3 regions of the Vibrio sp. KUL80 genome follow, and region 1 is predicted to be linked to each of the others. Evidence: predicted binding sites of a transcription regulator. Region 1 holds the regulator's gene; each other region holds the start of a gene.
What was found. Region 1 encodes MetJ, which represses methionine synthesis genes. Its sites were predicted from a motif close to TTAGACNTNTANANGTCTAA; they were not measured.
Positions count from the first base shown of each region.

Region 1 (6,712 bases):
CAAATCCGACTGAATCGCCCCTGCAGTCACTTCTCGACCGGCACCAGGACCACGGATAACCAGCGGATTGTCTTTATACCACTTACTCTCAATCGCAAAGATATTGTCGCAAGGCAGAAGGTTTGCCAGCGCATGCTCTTTTGACAGCGCTTCAATCCCTACACGAGCCTTACCTTGTCGATCTAAACGAGCAACATAACGCAGCACTTTGTCTTCACGTTGAGCCTTCTCTAAACGCTCTTGCAAGATTTCGCTAAGCAGCGTGGCTTTTTCAAAGAAGCCCTCGAGTGATAGCTCAGCAAGCTCTTCAGGCACCAAAGACTCCACCTCGACGGCGTCAGGCTCGATATCGAGTCCTGACTCACGAGCCAGGATGACTAGCTTACGCATCACATCAGAGCCATCGAGATCTGAGCGAGGATCTGGCTCGGTTAAGCCCTGCTGCCACGCTAGGTCGACAAGCTCTGCAAAAGGTACAGAGCCGTCAAACTGCTGGAACAACCACGACAAGGTGCCCGAGAAAATCCCTGAAAGCGCAACGATGTCATCACCACTTTCACGCAGGTCGCGAACGGTATGGTTTATTGGTAACCCTGCGCCCACAGTGGCGTTGTAGAGCCAGTGTCGACCGGTTTTCGAAAACGCATCTTGCACGGCGTGATAGTCATTACTTGGAGCAGAGCCCGCAACCTTGTTCGCTGAGATGAGGTGGAGACCATGCTCTGCGATGCTGACGTATCTTTCCGCCAGTGCCGCACTCGCCGTCACGTCTAACACCACGCCTTCATCATAGCCTTGGAGTGCCGCTAGGCGTTGTAACCAGATATCACCCTGGTATTCAATCGCTTCGTCTTCGTAACGCGTAAGTACCTGCTGCTCGTCGATGCCATCTTCATCAAACCAATAGGTTTGGCTATCGATAACCGCGACTAAGTTGAAACTCATACCACGACGTTTCTCGAGCTCGCTTTTCTGCTCTTTAAATAGTGATAGCCAGCTTGAGCCAATATTGCCTTTACCACACAGAGCCACCGCAACACGCTTTTGCGCTTGGAATAGCTGAGTATGGACCGATTTCACGAGAGGTTGAATGTCTGACTTACGTAGCACAGCAGCAAGACTCAACTGAGACTCAGCTTCTGAAATAAACTCAACTGGCGCATGTTTAAGTTGCTGATAGAAGCCAAAGCAGTGGTTGGCATTTTTAGTCACGCCCGCCCCTACCGCAGCCAGCATGGAATAGCCTTCTTTGAGCTTAATCTCAGCTTCAATCGCCAGGTCTTGCAGCTCAGTAAGCGCGCCAGAGGCAATTTCAGCGGTATAAGCAAGACGAAGTCGAGATTGGTCCGCCTGCGCTTCGAACGCTAACGGTGCCAATTGTGCACGCTTAAGACTATTAAGCACTTCAGTCTGTGCACGCTCAAAGTCGTGACCCGCACCAAATGCCAGTTCAATAAGCAGAACTTCATCGAGTGACGTGATGATTTTTGCGCCGCGCCCTGATGCAAGCACACGCTCAATGCGTGTTGAACCAGACTCAGATTGATAGCTGCAGCGTAGATTCAAGTCCATCGCACTTTGAGCAACAGGCTGAAGCGTGCGGCTGTGCAACACAGGTGCTGCAAGACGAGCCAGTTCGCTGGCTTCATCTAAACGCAGCAGAGGCAATAGACATGCATCGCTCACCACACGTGGATCCGCACTGTATACACCAGCCACATCACTCCATATCGTCACGCATGACACTTCCGCCAATGCGCCAATGACAGTAGCTGAATAGTCAGAACCATTACGACCCAGCAGCACGGTTTCGCCGCATTCACTTTGTGCCATAAAGCCAGTGATCACCACACGGTGATGCGCATGCTGCGCCAATACTTCTTTGATTAGCGGGTATGATTTAGCGCGGTCTACCTCTGGCTGAGTGCCGAACTCAGCGCGAAGGAAGGCTCTTGCGTCTTGTGCCACTGCAGGCAAATCGCTCTGTCTAAGCAGTGCTGCCAATAGGCGTGAAGACCACACCTCGCCGTGCCCTAATACCGATGCGCGCTCAGCGTCTGTGAGCGGATAGCTAAGCTCACCAAGCGTGCTAAATTCGTCGTGTAACTGAGAGACCAGACCTTCGGCTTCTTCACCTGTTAGTAGTGACTCCACCAGCTCAATCTGAAACTGTCGAAGCGCCTGCAGGTGCTCGTGAGCGATACGCCCATCTTTATTGAGCGCATCTAGAAATTCGATGAGACGGTTAGTGGTTTTACCCGCCGCCGAGACCACAATAAGGTCTTCTTCATTAGAGTAGTCTTTTAAGATAGAGACCACTCGGCGATAACATTCAGGGTCTGCTAAGCTGCTGCCGCCAAATTTGTGCAACTGCTTACCTTGTCTGTTATTCAGGGTACTGCTTTGACTCATGCCGGCTTATCCTCTAAATGCAGATGCTTTCTCAAACGCTTGGGCAAGGTCATCAATCAGATCTTGCGCGTCTTCTAGACCAACCGAAAGGCGAAGTAGCTGCTGAGAAACGCCCGCTTCGGCTAACGCTTCTTCACCCATCGCACGATGCGTCATAGAAGCAGGGTGGCAAATCAGACTTTCGACGCCGCCAAGAGACTCAGCGAGCGAGAATAGCTCTAGCTCACCAACAAAATACTTAAGCTGCTCAAAGCTACCAGCAAACTCAAAGCTCAGCATAGAGCCAAAGCCAGATTGCTGCTTCTTGGCAATCTCATGACCTGGGTGCTCAGGCAGGCTTGGGTGATAAATCACTTTCACCAATGGTTGCGGCTTAAGAAAATCTAGGATCTGTTGCGAGCTCTCTTCATGGATGCGCATGCGAGCGCCAAGGGTACGAATACCACGCAGCGTCATGTAGCTATCAAATGGCGTGCCCGTCGCACCGATGCAGTTGCCCCACCATGCGAGCTCTTCAGCATGCTCTTCGGTTTTAGTGATCACCACACCGCCAATCACGTCAGAGTGACCGTTGATATATTTGGTCGTTGAGTGAATCACAAAGTCTGCGCCAAGCTCGAGAGGCTTTTGGTACACTGGTGTCAAAAAGGTGTTGTCTACCGCTACCAGCGCACCGACCTTTTTCGCTTTTTCGCACACGGCGGCAATATCGACAACGCGCACAAGTGGATTAGACGGCGTTTCAAGTAAGATCAGTTTTGGCTTTTGCTCAAGCGCGGCATCGAAGGCTTGCTCGTCACTTTGGTCGACAAAGTTAACCTTGAAGTCCCCTTTTTGCGCACGCGTGTTGAACAAGCGGTACGTGCCGCCATAACAGTCATGGGGAGCAATAATCGTGTCTTCTGGACCTAAGAAAGCAGACACCCAAAGGTTGAGTGCAGAAGTACCACAGTTAGTCACTACCGCGCCTTTACCGGATTCCAGCTCATACAGAGCGGTTTCCAACAAACCTCGGTTTGGGTTTCCTGAGCGGGTGTAATCGTAAGTCGGCACTTCCCCAAACGCAGGGAAACCATAGTTAGTAGAGAGATAAATAGGTGGCACCACAGCGTGATGCTGGGTATCCGATTCGATACCAGTACGTACGGCTATTGTCGCTGGCTTCCGATTGCTCATAGAAACTTCCTTTCTCAGATCGCATGGCTAGTTGGTGTAACCACAGTGTCTACTTTTACCGGTAATATGGGAACCGGCAAACGCCACAAACGTTAAAGAATTAACATTGCATTAAAATAAATGTCCACATTCGTTGTCCCACTTTACTTTCCAAAATGTGAGACGTCAACACTTCTAGACGTCTATATGTCTTTGCTTATGGCAGTAAATCCCGCTAAAATTGCAGCATTCTTATTATTACTATTTATGATTAACAGAGCGAAGGTGTGTAATGGCAGATTGGAATGGTGAATACATTAGCCCATATGCGGAGCACGGTAAGAAAAGCGAGCAAGTAAAAAAAATCACAGTGTCTATCCCGCTGAAGGTGCTAAAGGTATTGACCGATGAGCGTACTCGTCGCCAAATCAATAACCTACGCCATGCAACCAACAGTGAACTATTGTGCGAAGCTTTCCTGCACGCGTACACTGGCCAGCCGCTTCCGACCGACGAAGATTTAAGAAAAGACCGTCCTGATGATATCCCAACAGAAGCGAAAGAGCTGATGACGGCGATGGGGATTGAGTTTGAAGCGTTTGATGAAGAGTAAGTATTAAACGGAAATACAAAAGACGGTATTGATACCGTCTTTTTTATTACTTTAAGTTCGTGCTATTACTAGCACCTCTTCTCGTCATCCTTTTTCATTCGTCATCCTCACGAAAGTGAGGATCTTTATCAGCGCGTATGGTGCTCAATTTGTGTGAGTCACTCGCTATGAAAGATCCCCTTTTTCAAGGGGATGACGAAAATGAGACTGGATGATGAGCAACAGCGAAACTAAACAGTGCAGAGCTAACAATAAGCTGTTGAACTATTAAGCCATATAGCTATCAGGCAACTCAATACGCGCCACACCAGATTCAACTGCTGCTTTCGCTACCGCTTTAGCCACACGAGGAAGCAAACGCGGGTCCATTGGCTTTGGAATGATGTAGTCCTTACCAAAGGTCAACGCCTCAACACCTGCGGCATTCAGTACGTCTTGTGGTACTGGCTCTTTCGCTAGCTCACGAATCGCTTCTACCGCTGCCAGTTTCATCTCATCATTAATCTCACTCGCACGCACATCAAGAGCGCCACGGAAGATAAACGGGAAACACAGCACGTTATTTACCTGGTTCGGGTAGTCTGAACGACCTGTACCCATAATTAGGTCATCACGAACCTGATGAGCAAGCTCAGGTTTGATTTCTGGATCTGGGTTTGAACACGCAAATACGATTGGCTTGTCCGCCATCAGCTTAAGCGCTTCTGGTGGCAACAGATCAGGACCGGATACACCTAGGAATAGGTCCGCACCTTCAATCACATCTTCTAGCGTGCGCTTATCTGTGTTGTTGGCAAACAGCTCTTTGTATTCGTTAAGATCGTCACGACGAGTGTGGATCACACCTTTGCGATCCAGCATGTAGATCTTCTCACGCATCGCGCCACATTTGATCAACAGCTCCATACACGCGATCGCCGCCGCGCCTGCACCTAGACAGACAATCGTAGTTTCTTTTAGATCTTTACCCTGAAGCTCGATAGCGTTGAGCATACCTGCTGCAGTAACAATCGCCGTGCCGTGCTGGTCATCGTGGAATACCGGCACATCACAACGTTCGATTAGGCGTCGTTCAATCTCAAAACAGTCTGGCGCTTTAATATCTTCTAGGTTGATACCACCAAAGGTGTCTGAAATGTTCGCAACAGTATCTACGAACTCATCGATAGTGCGGTGTTTTACTTCGATATCAATGGAATCTAGACCCGCGAAGCGTTTAAACAGTAACGCTTTACCTTCCATAACTGGCTTAGACGCCATTGGACCTAGGTTACCAAGACCTAGGATGGCGGTACCGTTAGAGATCACTGCAACCATATTGCCTTTCGCAGTGTATTTATAAACATTCTCGGCATTTTGCGCGATTTCACGTACAGGTTCTGCCACACCAGGGCTGTAGGCCAGTGCGAGATCAGCGGCTGAGTTGGCGGGTTTAGTTAATGCTACTTCGATTTTTCCAGGTACAGGGTTGGCATGGTAATCAAGCGCTTGCTGGCGAAATTCGTCAATTTGATGGTCATCGGACATGGTTAGCTATCCTGCTTTTATAAGACTGATTAGTTACTTAGATGTAATTATGAGTATAAGCCCGTTTATTTTTATTCGCGTTGCTTCTAAAGGGTTACACACACAGAGTGGGGACATTTGAACGGAGAGGAGGTATCTCTGATGTTCATTACTCTGACGAACTAATACTACGCGAGTTTATTAGGCTTTTGAATGGATGGAAGTGATGAAGCGAAGAAAAAAGTAGAGATAGGTAGCACGTTATGCAAGCGGATGTTGACAGGTAAACAAACAGCTAAAAAGCAAAAAGGACGCCGAAGCGTCCTTTTTTAATCTGCAAAAGTAATCATTACTTCTTGCTAGATAGAGCACCGAAACGCTTGTTGAAGCGATCAACACGGCCGCCAGTATCAACGATACGTTGCTTACCAGTGTAGAATGGGTGGCACTTATCACATACGTCTAGGTGGATAGAATCTTTACCTAGAGTAGAGTTGAATTCGAATGTGTTGCCGCAAGAGCAAGTTGCTGTTACAGCTTTGTATTCTGGGTGGATACCAGCTTTCATGGGAAACCTCAATAATTTAGGCCGTGTCGCCATCCGATTCTAAGCCGGACACCACACGTAGTTAATAAATAGATGATACCATCGCTTTGCATTTCAATATGAAAGCAAGAAGCCATGCCATCAAGGCGCAGTATAGTAATGAATAGTGCCAAGGGAATCAACTAAAATTGCGACTTTTTTCGCCACCTTCGGTGAGCCTTAGCCGATAAATTGATTATCCAGTCTATACAAGGCGACCCATACCGTTAGAATAGACGTCTTCTTTATCAATATCGACCTAACTATGCGCCCAAATGTCGCTCGAGTGGCTCTTCCCGTCCCACTTGATAAACAGTTTGACTACCTCGTCCCTGCTCACCTTTTTCCTGTGGTTGGCGGGCGCGTGTCTGTACCATTTGGACCAAAAACGCTCGTCGGTATTGTGATGCAATTTAGTCATGAGTCTGAGTTTCCGATAG
Region 1 is NZ_AP045841.1:289,689-296,400, reverse strand. It holds gene AC6I8U_RS01345 (bifunctional aspartate kinase/homoserine dehydrogenase II) at 1-2,412, opposite strand, end outside; gene AC6I8U_RS01340 (O-succinylhomoserine (thiol)-lyase) at 2,419-3,588, opposite strand; gene metJ (met regulon transcriptional regulator MetJ) at 3,860-4,180, shown strand; gene AC6I8U_RS01330 (malic enzyme-like NAD(P)-binding protein) at 4,448-5,707, opposite strand; gene rpmE (50S ribosomal protein L31) at 6,036-6,254, opposite strand; gene priA (primosomal protein N') at 6,538-6,712, shown strand, end outside.

Region 2 (6,712 bases), 740 kb from region 1:
CCGGGCACCACAATTTAGATTGTTGGTGTTGTTAACAGAAACACGAGCAATAACAAATAAAGTGTCGCCGACTTAGCTCAGTAGGTAGAGCAACTGACTTGTAATCAGTAGGTCACCAGTTCGATTCCGGTAGTCGGCACCATTTATTTGCCTCGATAGCTCAGTTGGTAGAGCAGCGGATTGAAAATCCGCGTGTCGGTGGTTCGACTCCGCCTCGAGGCACCATTATTTAGTGTAAAGCTGATAATGGTCTTACGACCTAGCTTACACAAATAATTCCCCCTTAGTTCAGTTGGTAGAACGGCGGACTGTTAATCCGTATGTCGCAGGTTCGAGTCCCGCAGGGGGAGCCACTTTAAAAAAGGCCGTATCGAAAGATACGGCCTTTTTGCATTTTAAATTCCCAAATTTTTAGTCCATTCTGTAAAGTCATAAAAAAGCCCCGCAAATTCTGCGAGGCTATTTAGATTCAACTTGCTGCTAATCCTGCTGAGCTTTTATCTCGCTTTCATGCTGCGTTTCTTTTTCCATCTCTTTCTCAGCTAACTTAGCCTTCTCAATCATAGGGGTAATGGTTGAACCTTGAATCAAGATGGAGAACACCACAACCGAGTAGGTCATGACCATGATGATCTCTTTAACATCGATGAGCTTATCCTCAATCACCCAGATACCGGACGGGATAGAGAGTGCCATTGCCAGCGCAAGACCGCCGCGTAAGCCACCCCACGTTAAAATACGCACTGACCAAGGGTTATAGCGGCGATAGCGCTTAAAGCCCAGGTAGGCCAGCGCTACACTCAAATAACGCGCACAAAGTACAAGCGGTACTGAAACGGCCATCATGATCCAGTCTTCTTGATGGAATTGGAATAGAAGCATCGACATACCGATGAGTAGGAACAGCACACCATTTAAGAATTCGTCTACAAGCTCCCAGAAGTGGTCGAGGTGTTCTTCTGACTGTTTTGAAAAGCCAATGTAACGTGTCCAGTTGCCAATCATAATGCCGGAAACGACCATAGATAATGGTCCAGATACATGTAGGAACTCTGCAAACGCATAGCCTGCGGTTGGTATACCTATCGTTAGTAGCAGCTCCATTGAGTGATCGTCTGTCGAGCTAATCAGATAGTGGAATACCAGACCTAGAACAAAGCCATAAACAATCCCGCCAATGGCTTCTTGTAAGAACAGAGCCGTTACACTGCCTACCGTTGGTGCCTCTGTGCCGAATGCAATCGTAAACAGGGTGACAAAGATAACCAGACCAAAACCATCGTTAAATAGGGATTCTCCTTCTACTTGCGTTGATACACGTTGTGGCGCATCCAACTTTTTAACGATCGCAAGAACGGCGATAGGGTCGGTAGGAGAGATCAAGGCGCCGAATAGCAAGCAGTAGATAAGATCAAATTGAAGGCCAATCAGTAAACAGAAGCCATACAGCACAAACCCGATAAAGAAGGTAGAGAATAGCGTCGCGCCTAAGGCGAGGACGGTAATTTCCCATTTTTGATCTTTAAGGTGGGGCAGTTTGATACCTAAACCACCGGCAAACAGCAGGAAGCCGAGGATCCCTTGGAGTAGGAAGTCTTCAAAATCGATATCAGCGACGGTTTCGGTCGCGAGTTCGGTTAACTGAAACCAATCATTTTGGCCTGCAATTAAGATGAGCAGTGATAGCATCATAGCGCCGGCAGTAATCGCAATGGTGGTTTGCATCTTACCTATCTTGCTATTTATTAGAGCAATTAACATGGCTGCTGCGGACAAAAAGCATAAAGTCTGATAGACGGACATCACTTCACCTAGATATGTAAATAAATGTTAATGGGATTTTGTTCTTCTCACTTGTGAATATCAATCACTATTTGTGAATTTATTCTTCGCACTTATAGATTAGGGCGAGTTACGCGATGTTGTTGTTTTTTATTCACTCAGTCGAGTGAGTAGACAACGAACAACTTGTTTCTGTTCCGAGAGTCCGATAATTTGAGGGGATAACAAATCAGTAAAGATTTTTTAGACGTCTAGATTTCTAAAAAATCTGTGATACGATGACAGCATTAGCAAGGAATGAGGCAGTATCGTGGGAAGCAGTAAGTACGTTGAAGGCAAGAAAGCTCTTAGCAAAAAAACTCAGATAGAAAATCAGCTCAAGCAGCGTATTCTTTTGATCGATGGTGGTATGGGCACCATGATCCAAGGATACAAACTTGAGGAAGAGGACTATCGCGGCGAGCGTTTTGCAGATTGGCAGTGTGATCTTAAAGGCAACAATGACCTTTTAGTATTAACTCAGCCAGACCTGATTAAAGAGATCCATAGCGCCTACCTAGAAGCGGGTGCGGACATTCTTGAAACCAACACCTTCAACGCTACCACGATCGCTATGGCAGATTACGAGATGGAATCACTGAGTGAGGAAATCAACTACGAAGCCGCTAGACTTGCCAGAATTGCTGCCGATGAGTGGACAGCTAAAACGCCAGAGCGACCTCGCTATGTTGCCGGTGTTCTTGGTCCAACCAACCGTACGTGTTCTATCTCCCCAGACGTAAATGATCCGGGCTACCGTAATGTTAGCTTTGATGAGCTGGTGGAAGCCTACTCTGAATCCACTCGTGCACTGATTCGCGGCGGCAGTGACCTAATCCTTATTGAAACCATTTTCGATACGCTGAATGCCAAAGCTTGTTCGTTCGCGGTTGAATCCGTGTTTGAAGAGCTAGGTATCGAGCTTCCAGTGATGATCTCAGGCACCATTACCGATGCGTCTGGTCGTACCCTTTCAGGGCAAACTACCGAAGCTTTCTACAACGCATTGCGCCACGTGAAGCCAATCTCTTTCGGTCTCAACTGTGCTCTTGGACCTGATGAGTTAAGACAATATGTTGAAGAGATGTCTCGCATCTCCGAAGGTTTTGTCTCTGCGCACCCGAATGCCGGTCTACCGAATGCCTTTGGTGAATACGACCTCTCTCCTGAAGACATGGCTGAGCACATCGGTGAATGGGCACGAAGCGGCTTCCTAAACCTAGTGGGTGGCTGTTGTGGTACGACGCCTGAACACATTCGCCAGATGGCACAGGCTGTCGAGGGTGTGACTCCTCGTCCACTGCCTGAGCTCCCTGTCGCTTGTCGGCTATCTGGTCTAGAGCCTCTTACTATTGAGAAAGAATCGCTATTCATTAACGTGGGTGAGCGTACCAACGTGACAGGCTCTGCACGCTTTAAGCGCCTTATCAAAGAAGAGCTGTATGACGAAGCATTAGAAGTGGCTCGTCAGCAAGTTGAAAATGGCGCGCAGATCATCGATATCAACATGGATGAAGGCATGCTAGATGCTGAAGCCTGTATGGTTCGATTCCTAAATCTGTGTGCCTCTGAGCCTGAGATCTCCAAAGTGCCTATCATGGTGGATTCCTCAAAGTGGGAAGTCATCGAAGCGGGTCTTAAGTGTATCCAAGGCAAAGGTATTGTTAACTCCATCTCTCTTAAAGAAGGTAAAGAGAAGTTCGTTGAGCAAGCGAAGCTGATCCGCCGTTATGGCGCAGCCGTTATCGTGATGGCGTTTGACGAAGTGGGGCAGGCGGAAACTCGCGAGCGTAAGCTAGAAATCTGTACCAATGCCTATCGTATTCTTGTTGATGAAGTTGGCTTCCCACCAGAAGACATCATCTTTGACCCGAATATCTTCGCGGTAGCGACAGGTATTGAAGAGCACAATAACTACGCAGTCGACTTTATCGAAGCAGTAGCAGACATTAAACGTGACCTACCGCATGCGATGATCTCTGGTGGTGTATCGAATGTTTCCTTCTCGTTCCGTGGTAACAACTATGTTCGTGAAGCGATTCATGCTGTGTTCCTTTACCACTGTTTTAAGAATGGTATGGACATGGGTATCGTTAATGCCGGTCAGCTTGAGATCTACGATAACGTTCCAGACAAGCTGCGTGAGGCTGTAGAGGATGTGGTACTCAACCGTCGTGATGATGGAACCGAGCGTCTGCTTGATATTGCCGCTGAATACGCAAACAAAGGCGTTGGTAAAGAAGATGATGCCAGTGCACTAGAGTGGCGTACATGGCCAGTAGAGAAGCGTTTAGAGCATGCGCTTGTGAAAGGTATCACCGAGTTCATCGTCGAGGATACCGAAGAAGCGCGCGTCAATGCCTCAAAACCTCTCGAGGTGATTGAAGGTCCTTTAATGGATGGTATGAACGTGGTCGGTGACCTATTTGGTGAAGGTAAGATGTTCCTTCCTCAGGTAGTAAAATCGGCGCGTGTGATGAAGCAGGCCGTGGCGCACCTTGAACCATTTATCAATGCGTCCAAGCAAGCGGGCTCGAGCAACGGTAAGATCCTTCTTGCGACTGTTAAAGGTGATGTGCACGACATCGGTAAGAATATCGTTGGCGTGGTTTTGCAGTGTAACAACTACGAGATCATCGACCTTGGCGTCATGGTGCCTTGTGAGAAGATCCTTAAAGTTGCTAAAGAAGAGAACGTCGACATCATTGGTCTGTCAGGCCTTATTACGCCATCACTTGATGAGATGGTTCACGTCGCCAAAGAGATGGAGCGTCAAGGCTTCGACCTGCCGCTATTGATTGGCGGCGCGACGACATCCAAAGCACACACTGCGGTTAAGATTGAGCAGAACTACAGCGAGCCTGTGGTTTATGTCAACAACGCATCACGTGCAGTGGGTGTGTGTACTTCGCTACTTTCTAACGAACTAAAGCCTGCGTTTGTTGAGAAGCTAGATATTGATTACGAGCGTGTTCGTGATCAGCATAACCGCAAGAAACCACGCACTAAGCCAGTCACATTGGAAAAAGCGCGTGAAAACAAGGTCGATATCGACTGGCAGAATTACACGCCGCCAAAACCGGCTAAGCCAGGCGTGCACGTGTTTGAAGATTTCGATGTTGCGACACTGCGTAATTACATCGACTGGACACCATTCTTTATGACGTGGTCGCTGGTGGGCAAATACCCAGCCATTCTAGAGCACGAAGAAGTAGGTGAAGAGGCGAAGCGTTTGTACAAAGACGCTAACGACCTACTCGATCGCGTGGAACGAGAAGGGTTGTTAAAAGCAGCAGGCATGTGTGCACTGTTCCCTGCAGCGTCTGTGGGTGACGACATCGAAGTTTATACCGATGAAACACGCAGTGAAGTTCGCACTGTCCTTCATAACCTTCGCCAGCAAACTGAAAAACCAAAAGGCTTTAACTACTGTCTATCGGACTACATTGCGCCGAAAGAGAGCGGTAAGCAAGATTGGATTGGTGCCTTCGCGGTAACCGGCGGCATTGGCGAGCGTGAACTTGCCGATGAATACAAGGCGCAAGGTGATGATTACAATGCCATCATGATCCAAGCGGTCGCTGACCGATTAGCTGAAGCTTTTGCTGAGTACCTGCACGAGAAAGTGCGTAGAGAAATCTGGGGCTACTCTGCGGATGAAGCGTTGTCGAACGACGACCTTATCCGTGAGAAATACCAGGGTATTCGCCCTGCACCTGGCTACCCAGCGTGTCCAGAGCACACAGAGAAAGGCTCGTTATGGGAGATGCTTAATGTCGAAGAGACGATTGGTATGTCGCTGACCACTAGCTACGCGATGTGGCCGGGCGCGTCGGTATCGGGTTGGTACTTCTCGCACCCTGACTCTCGCTACTTTGCTATTGCTCAGATTCAGCAAGACCAAGTTGATAGCTACGCGGACCGAAAAGGTTGGAGCTTGGAAGAAGCTGAAAAGTGGCTTGGTCCTAACATCAACTAGTCATAGATTAAAACGCAAAACGGCACCGAAAGGTGCCGTTTTTTCTTGGGTATTCAATTCAGATTAGCGTTTTGTCTTTGGGAAAACCTTCACCATCTTAATGCGGTTTTCCTCAAGCTCTACTATTTCCATCGGATGGTCAGCGACCTGCACGCTTAGGTGGCTTTCAGGGATGTCCTCTAAGTACTCTAGAATCAAACCGTTTAAGGTGCGCGGGCCGTCAGTTGGGAGTGTCCACTTAAGTCCTTTATTGATGTCTCGAATGTTAGCACTGCCCTCAATAAGGAAACTGCCATCGCCTTGAGGCGTAATTTCGTCAGACAGAGTAGGCGCCATTGAGGTGGTAAACTCGCCCACGATCTCTTCCAGAATATCTTCGAGAGTCACGAGCCCATTGATATCACCATACTCATCAACGATAAGACCGATACGCTCTTTATTGCGTTGGAACTTAAGCATCTGCACGTTGAGAGGTGTCCCTTCAGGGATGAAGTAAACTTCGTCTGCACTTCGCAGCAGGGTCTCTTTTGTGAACTCGTTTTTCTCAAGCATCAGACGATATGATTCACGTAGTCTCAACATGCCAACGACTTCATCGATTTGATCTCGATACAGCACCACTCTGCCATGAGGCGAGTGCGTTAGCTGACGAACAATCGATTTCCAGTCATCGTTGATATTGATGCCGGTGATCTCGTTACGTGGAATCATGATGTCGTTTACGGTCACGTGCTCAAGGTCGAGGATCGAAATCAACATATCTTGGTGGCGGCGAGGGATCAGCGAGCCCGCTTCGTTTACCACTGTTCGCAGCTCTTCTGAACTCAAGTGATCTTCATCGTTATGGTCGACACGAAGTCCAAGCAGGCGGATAAAACCGTTGGTAATGAAGTTGACCAGGATAACAAGAGG
Region 2 is NZ_AP045841.1:3,107,222-3,113,933, reverse strand. It holds tRNA gene AC6I8U_RS14215 (tRNA-Phe) at 1-10, shown strand, start outside; tRNA gene AC6I8U_RS14210 (tRNA-Thr) at 67-142, shown strand; tRNA gene AC6I8U_RS14205 (tRNA-Phe) at 150-225, shown strand; tRNA gene AC6I8U_RS14200 (tRNA-Asn) at 278-353, shown strand; gene AC6I8U_RS14195 (cation:proton antiporter) at 481-1,803, opposite strand; gene metH (methionine synthase) at 2,147-5,800, shown strand; gene AC6I8U_RS14185 (HlyC/CorC family transporter) at 5,864-6,712, opposite strand, start outside.
Region 2: a site for MetJ is predicted at 2,026-2,045, ahead of metH (methionine synthase). Genes of this name have one in related genera too.

Region 3 (6,712 bases), 470 kb from region 1:
ATCAGTTGAGGCGATACCAAGGTCACACCCAGCGTGATACCAAGAATTGGCGTACCGCCCAGCTTCTTCACCGTAGACCAACACACGCCAACCGGTAGGAAGAAGAAGATCGCCTCACCAATTAGCCACAAGAACGAGTGAACGGTTGCCCAGAACTGGCTGATTTCCACTAAGGTTTTGCCATCGAACATACGGATGTCGCCGATAACGTTGCGGAAACCAAGAATCAAACCACCCGTGATAATCGCCGGCAAAAGGGGAACAAAAATTTCGGCTAGGTGCGAAATACCACGCTCTAGAAAGTTCATGTTCTGACGAGCAGCCAGCTTAGCATCGTCCTTAGACGCCGCTTTCTTGCCTGCTGAGTCAATCAACATTTTGTAAACTTCGTCGACCTCAGTACCAATTACCACTTGGAACTGACCGGCATTGGTAAAGCAGCCTTTAACAATCTTGAGGCTTTCTAATGCCGACTTATCGGCTTTATCGGTATCGTTAAGAACGAATCTTAAGCGAGTTAAACAGTGGCTAACACTGGCAATGTTGTCAGCGCCGCCAACACCGTCGATGATCGCTGCAATGTCTTGCTGGGCTATCTTGCTCATCGTTTGTACACCTTTTACTGATATAGAGACGTAGGGTTAAGACGTCTAGGTCCATTTGTCTCGTTGTATTAATAATATCGCAACATGCGAATGGGAACATTCCCAAAAGTTACGCAAAGTGTGCCATGGAATGATTCAAACAAAAATGGGAACAGTCCCATTAATTGAGTGTGATCACAATAATTGTTGATAAATGCGCCAAGTTGATTAAGGGAGCTACTAAGAAAAAGAAGCCGTGATTACACCGCTTCTTGCGTGAGATGAGAGATAGTTTTATTACCAGTAAGCTGACTTATCAATAGGTTAGCTGCCTTCTCTCCCGCTTGCTGATAGCCAGGATCAATGCTGTAGATATTCGGGAACAGGAAAGATAAGAGTTCATTACCGCCAACGCCCGTCACCACAATATCTTCTCGGCCAAGCTCTTGTAAGCGTTTGATAGTGCCAAGCGCTAAGGTATCACTGGCACACACGATAGCTTGAAGTGAGTCCGTCACTACCTCATCAACAAGCTGGTAGGCACTCTCATGATGAAGTTCACCGGTACGATACTCGGCATGCTGATCATTATCATCACACCACTTTTGAAATGCGTTGAGGCGAGCCAAGCCAGTGGTTTTATCCTTAGGATCGACACCAATGTAAGCAAGCTGATTGACGCCTTGTGCCTGCAGTTTATTCAAAACCGCTCGGATTAATCCGTGATTGTCGTAGTTGATAGAAGAAACTTGATCGGTATCCATAGCGATGACGACGACCTTCTCCTGCCACTGAGACACTTTGTCGATATCAAGCTCAGTAAAACCGAACACAATGACACCTTCAACGTTGCGTTTACGCAGTACGCTCAAGTGTTCGTTGGTTTTCTCGGGATCGAACTGACTCTCCATGATCACCACATCGTAACCTGCCGAGTAAAGCACATTAAGCATGCTGCTCACCGCTTTGTTCTCAGAAGGCGAGTCGAGACGAGAGATAATGACACCTATGACCTTTTGCACGCCGCCCCCACGCATCGATTGCGCCGACTTGGAGGGCACATAGCCATGCTCTGCAATCACACGCTCTACTTTCTCGCGGGTTTCGGGTTTTACTTTAGGATCGTTAGTCAGCACTCGAGAGACGGTAGATTTACCGACTCCCGACAGCTTAGCAATATCAAGTATGGTGAGTTTTTTGCTCATGGGTGTCTAAAAGGTTCAATATCCGTTTTTTGGTACGCTTCGCGTAGTCATCATGCAGCTTTTATCGGTTTCACCGGCAATGGTAAGCATACCCTCTCTGCCTTTACTAAACAGCTCAACCTCAGACTCAGCTTGCGACTGGCCATCGAGTGAGTATTTGGTGCCAGATGCAGAAGGGACACGATGCAGATGATACTCTTCGCCATCAATGAGTAGCAGAACCTGCTCGCTCGATAACTGGGTTACCTGAAAGCTCTGGTTATCGCACTGATACTGAAGAACATGATACGGGTTTTGAGGCTCTGCCTGTTCTTTGCTACTGCACGCTGTCAAACCACCCGCCATAAACGCGGCAACCAATCCGTATTTAACGTAAGTATTCATAATGACTCCTTTTGGGTCGACTGATTACTTAGCTAAGTATTGCGGCACATCGCGGATACTATCAAGTACCACAGTTGCGACAGACTCACCGCGCTCAGTCACCGGCTTGCCAGTACGCACTAAGATCTTGGTACCAACGCCAGCTGCTTCAGCTGCCATCATATCTTCGGCTTTATCACCGACCATGACTGAGTTTTCCATATCAATCTTTAGGAAATCACGAGCAGAGATAAACATGCCCGGCTTTGGTTTACGGCAGTCACAATCTTGCTTGTAATCACCAATGCCATACTCTGGGTGATGTGGACAGTAATAGATACCATCGAACTCAACGCCATTATCAGAGAAGTTCCAATCCATCCACTGGGTTAGCGAAAGGAAGCGATCTTCGGAGAACATACCGCGAGCAATGCCTGATTGGTTGGTCACCAACACTAGCATATAGCCCATGTCCTGCAGTTTTTTCGTCGCTTCAAAGACGCCTTCAACATACTCAAAGTCGTGTTCATCGCTCACATACCCGTGATCGACGTTGATGACGCCATCACGATCCAAAAAAACAGCTGGTTTTGCCACAGTTCACTCTCTTGTTATAGATAGGTGCTAATAAACTGAATTATTACACGCTTTTATAGTCACGGCACTATGAAAATGCCGTTTAGACGTCTAGACGTAAAAATATCTATTGACACTAAAAGGTGAAAACCATAGCATCTTCTATCAATTGAGATGTAGTTCAAACTTTTATGCTACTCACGGACTTCAGGTTGCTTAGATGATCGAAATTAATCAAGTAAACAAAGTGTTTTATCAAGGCGCTAAGGAAATCAACGCCTTGGCAGACATCAATCTGCATATCGCAGAAGGCACCATCTTTGGTGTGATTGGCGCCTCTGGTGCGGGTAAGAGTACGTTGATTCGCTGCGTAAACATGCTTGAAGCGCCAACGTCAGGTGAAGTCATCGTTGATGGTGTTGACCTGACTAAACTGTCTAAATCAGAGCTTTCAGAAGCGCGCCGTAACATCGGCATGATTTTCCAGCACTTTAACTTGCTTTCATCTCGCACCGTATTTGAAAACGTCGCACTGCCACTTGAGCTTGCTGGCAAAGAGCGCTCGCACATCGAAACCAAAGTGACGGATCTTCTAAAGCTCGTTGGTCTGGCAGATAAGCGCGATACCTACCCAGCCAATCTAAGTGGCGGTCAAAAGCAGCGTGTTGCGATTGCTCGCGCACTGTCGTCAGACCCTAAAGTACTGCTTTGTGATGAAGCCACCAGCGCACTTGACCCTGCGACGACACAATCGATTCTTGAACTACTGAAAGAAATCAACCGCAAGCTAAAGATCACCATGCTACTGATCACTCACGAAATGGACGTGGTAAAAAGCATCTGTCATGAGGTCGCGATCATTGGCGACGGTCGCTTGGTTGAAAAAGGAACCGTGGGTGAAATCTTTGCTCATCCAAAAACCGAGCTTGCACACGAGTTCATTCGTTCAACACTCGATCTATCGATTCCAGAAGACTACCAAGCAAGGCTGAAAGCTGAGCGTGTGGAAGGCAGCTACCCGCTTGTTCGCTTAGAATTTACCGGTGCTACTGTAGACGCGCCGCTAATGACGCAAATTGCACGCAAGTACAATATTGATGTCAGCATCCTGAGTTCCGATCTTGATTACGCGGGCGGCGTAAAATTCGGCATGATGGTGGCAGAGCTGTTTGGCAATGAGCAAGACGACAACGCGGCAATTCAATATCTTCGTGACCACAATGTAAAAGTAGAGGTGCTTGGTTATGTCCTTTAACACTGTCACAGACTGGTTATCTCTAAACAGTAACCTACTATTAGGAGCAACATGGGAAACCCTATACATGGTTGCAGTAGCAGGTGTGGTTGGCTTCGCCGTGGGTATTCCACTGGGCGTTATTCTGCATACCACTAAAAAAGGTGGCTTGCTAGAAAACACGCGTTTAAACAGTGTGCTCGGTGCCATTGTTAACGTCGGTCGCTCGGTACCATTCTTAGTATTGATGGTAGCGATCATTCCACTGACTAAGATTTTGATTGGCACCTTTATCGGTACTACCGCAGCAATCGTTCCACTGACAGTTGGCGCGATTCCATTTGTGGCACGTCTTATTGAGGGTGCACTACTAGAGGTTCCAACAGGTCTGGTAGAAGCGGCACAATCTATGGGCGCAACACCATACCAAATCATTACTAAGGTACTGCTTCCAGAAGCATTACCTACGATTGTCAATTCGGTGACAATCACTCTAGTGACCCTAGTAAGCTACTCAGCAATGGCGGGTACCGTCGGCGGTGGCGGTCTAGGTGACGTAGCCATTCGCTATGGTTTCCACCGATACGATGTGACCATTATGGCCGTGACCGTAGTGATGCTTATTGTATTGGTACAAATTATTCAGTCTATCGGTGATGCCGTTGTTCGCCGCGTAGACCACAGATAATCGAGATTTTAAGATTTATAACAAGGAGAGAGTCATGAAATTCAACGTTAAGAATTTACTCGCAATTGCAGCCGCTGCATCAGCACTTATTCTATCTGGCTGTGGTGAAAAGAAGTCGACACCAGCAAGATCAAAGTCGGTGTAATGGCAGGTGCGGAAGCACAAGTTGCAGAAGTCGCTGCAAAGGTTGCTAAAGAGCAATACGGTCTAGACGTTGAGCTAGTCACCTTCACTGACTACGTAACACCAAACGCAGCGCTTGATGATGGCTCTATTGATATCAACGCATTCCAGCATAAGCCATACCTAGACCAACAAGTAGCGGATCGTAACTACAAGCTGACTATTGCAGGTAACACCTTTGTATACCCAATCGCGGGCTACTCAAAGCAAGTAAAGTCTGTCGATGAAATCCAAGACGGCGCGCGTATCGCAGTGCCAAACGACCCAACAAACCTAGGTCGCTCTCTACTGCTACTTGAGCAGCAAGGTCTACTGACTCTGCGTGAAGGTGTGGGTCTACTGGCGACAGTTCGTGATATCGAAGAAAATCCAAAGAACATCACTATCGTTGAGCTAGACGCAGCACAGCTACCACGCTCTCTTGATGACGTAGCGCTATCTATCATCAACACAACTTACGCAAGCTCTATCGACCTAACACCTCAACGCGATGGTGTGTTCGTTGAAGACAAAGAGTCTCCATACGTCAACCTAATCGTTGCGCGTGAAGACAATGTGAACGCAGAAAACGTTCAGAACTTTGTTAAAGCGTACCAGACGGAAGATGTGTACAACGCAGCCTCTGACATCTTCAAAGGTGGCGTAGTTAAAGGCTGGTAATCTCACCTCCTTTGCACCAAGCATCAAAAAGGGGTTGAAGCTAAGCTTCAACCCCTTTTGTATTTTCACCCGATAAGTCTGTTTACTTTAGATGATCCCAAGAAATATTGGAGACGATTCGGCATGAGTCGCACTTGAAGTAAAAGATGTCGTGTAGCGGCTCATCAAGCAACCACTCTCCACCACATTTCGGGCACTTACGTGCTTTTTCTTCCTCAAGACTCTTACCGCCTACCTTGTACAAATAGTAGTACGTTGGGATTTGGGTAATGTACTCGATACGACCGCGAATATCCCAGCCACGACGGAACAGGTCACTGCCTACCTCAGACAGCTCTCGCAGCGCAGCGTGCTCGGCTTTACAACCGCCCGCCATCTGAATTTCATCGCACGCTTGCCACTCTGTTTGCCATTTAATCACCGACTTGTGATCGCCATTGAGTGTTGGCGGGTTACGATACAGCGGGATCGGCAACAAGGTTTCACCACTTCGAAGCGGTGAACAGGTGTGCACATAGGTGGTGTACAGCACTTGCCAGCTCGGCGTTTCATCTTCTGCTGCCTGCTCTGAATTGATATCACGACCAAGAAGGCGAACCTTCGGCGCCAGTAGACACGCATCCGACAGACGCTTTAAGCACACTTTTACGAAGTCTGAGTGGTTACTAGGATGTAAGCTGTCTTGCTCAGGGCATACTGCGCGAACGAAGAACTCCCCCTCGCCCATCACCACCGGAAACTCGCGACCTAACACTTGACCGTTATAGCGCAGCGCGTCCATTAGACCGTTAATGCCCTTCTCGACCGCACTGATCGTGGTGTTGTCAAAACACTCAAAATGAAGCTCTACCACATACATAATTAAACGTCAGGCTCCAGACCGTTAAGGAATGTCTCGATATCTTCAGCAACCACATCGCGGCGATCGGTCCCTAGGCGCTCAAGAATCACGTTACCAGTAATGTTACAGATAGAAATCACATCCATATCTGCATCGGTTGCCGCAATGAATACGGTTGGCTTGAGCTTAAGACGGCGCTGCGTCACCAGGTGACCCAAGATGTTCTCTTGCAGACGAGTGAAATCATCATCGCTCCACACTTGCAGCAGCGTGAGTTCGTTACCTTGCCATGTGGCATTCATGTCTGCGCTGTACTGGTGTCCGTAGAAAGCTTTAATGTCATCGTGTAGCGTTAACTCTATCCCTTGCTCGATGTTT
Region 3 is NZ_AP045841.1:759,987-766,698, reverse strand. It holds gene treB (PTS trehalose transporter subunit IIBC) at 1-605, opposite strand, end outside; gene treR (trehalose operon repressor TreR) at 845-1,789, opposite strand; gene AC6I8U_RS03460 (MliC family protein) at 1,805-2,173, opposite strand; gene gmhB (D-glycero-beta-D-manno-heptose 1,7-bisphosphate 7-phosphatase) at 2,198-2,749, opposite strand; gene metN (methionine ABC transporter ATP-binding protein MetN) at 2,949-3,983, shown strand; gene AC6I8U_RS03445 (methionine ABC transporter permease) at 3,973-4,650, shown strand; partial or broken gene metQ (methionine ABC transporter substrate-binding lipoprotein MetQ) at 4,685-5,493, shown strand; gene AC6I8U_RS03435 (Zn-ribbon-containing protein) at 5,576-6,352, opposite strand; gene syd (SecY-interacting protein) at 6,355-6,712, opposite strand, start outside.
Region 3: a site for MetJ is predicted at 2,832-2,851, ahead of metN (methionine ABC transporter ATP-binding protein MetN). Genes of this name have one in related genera too.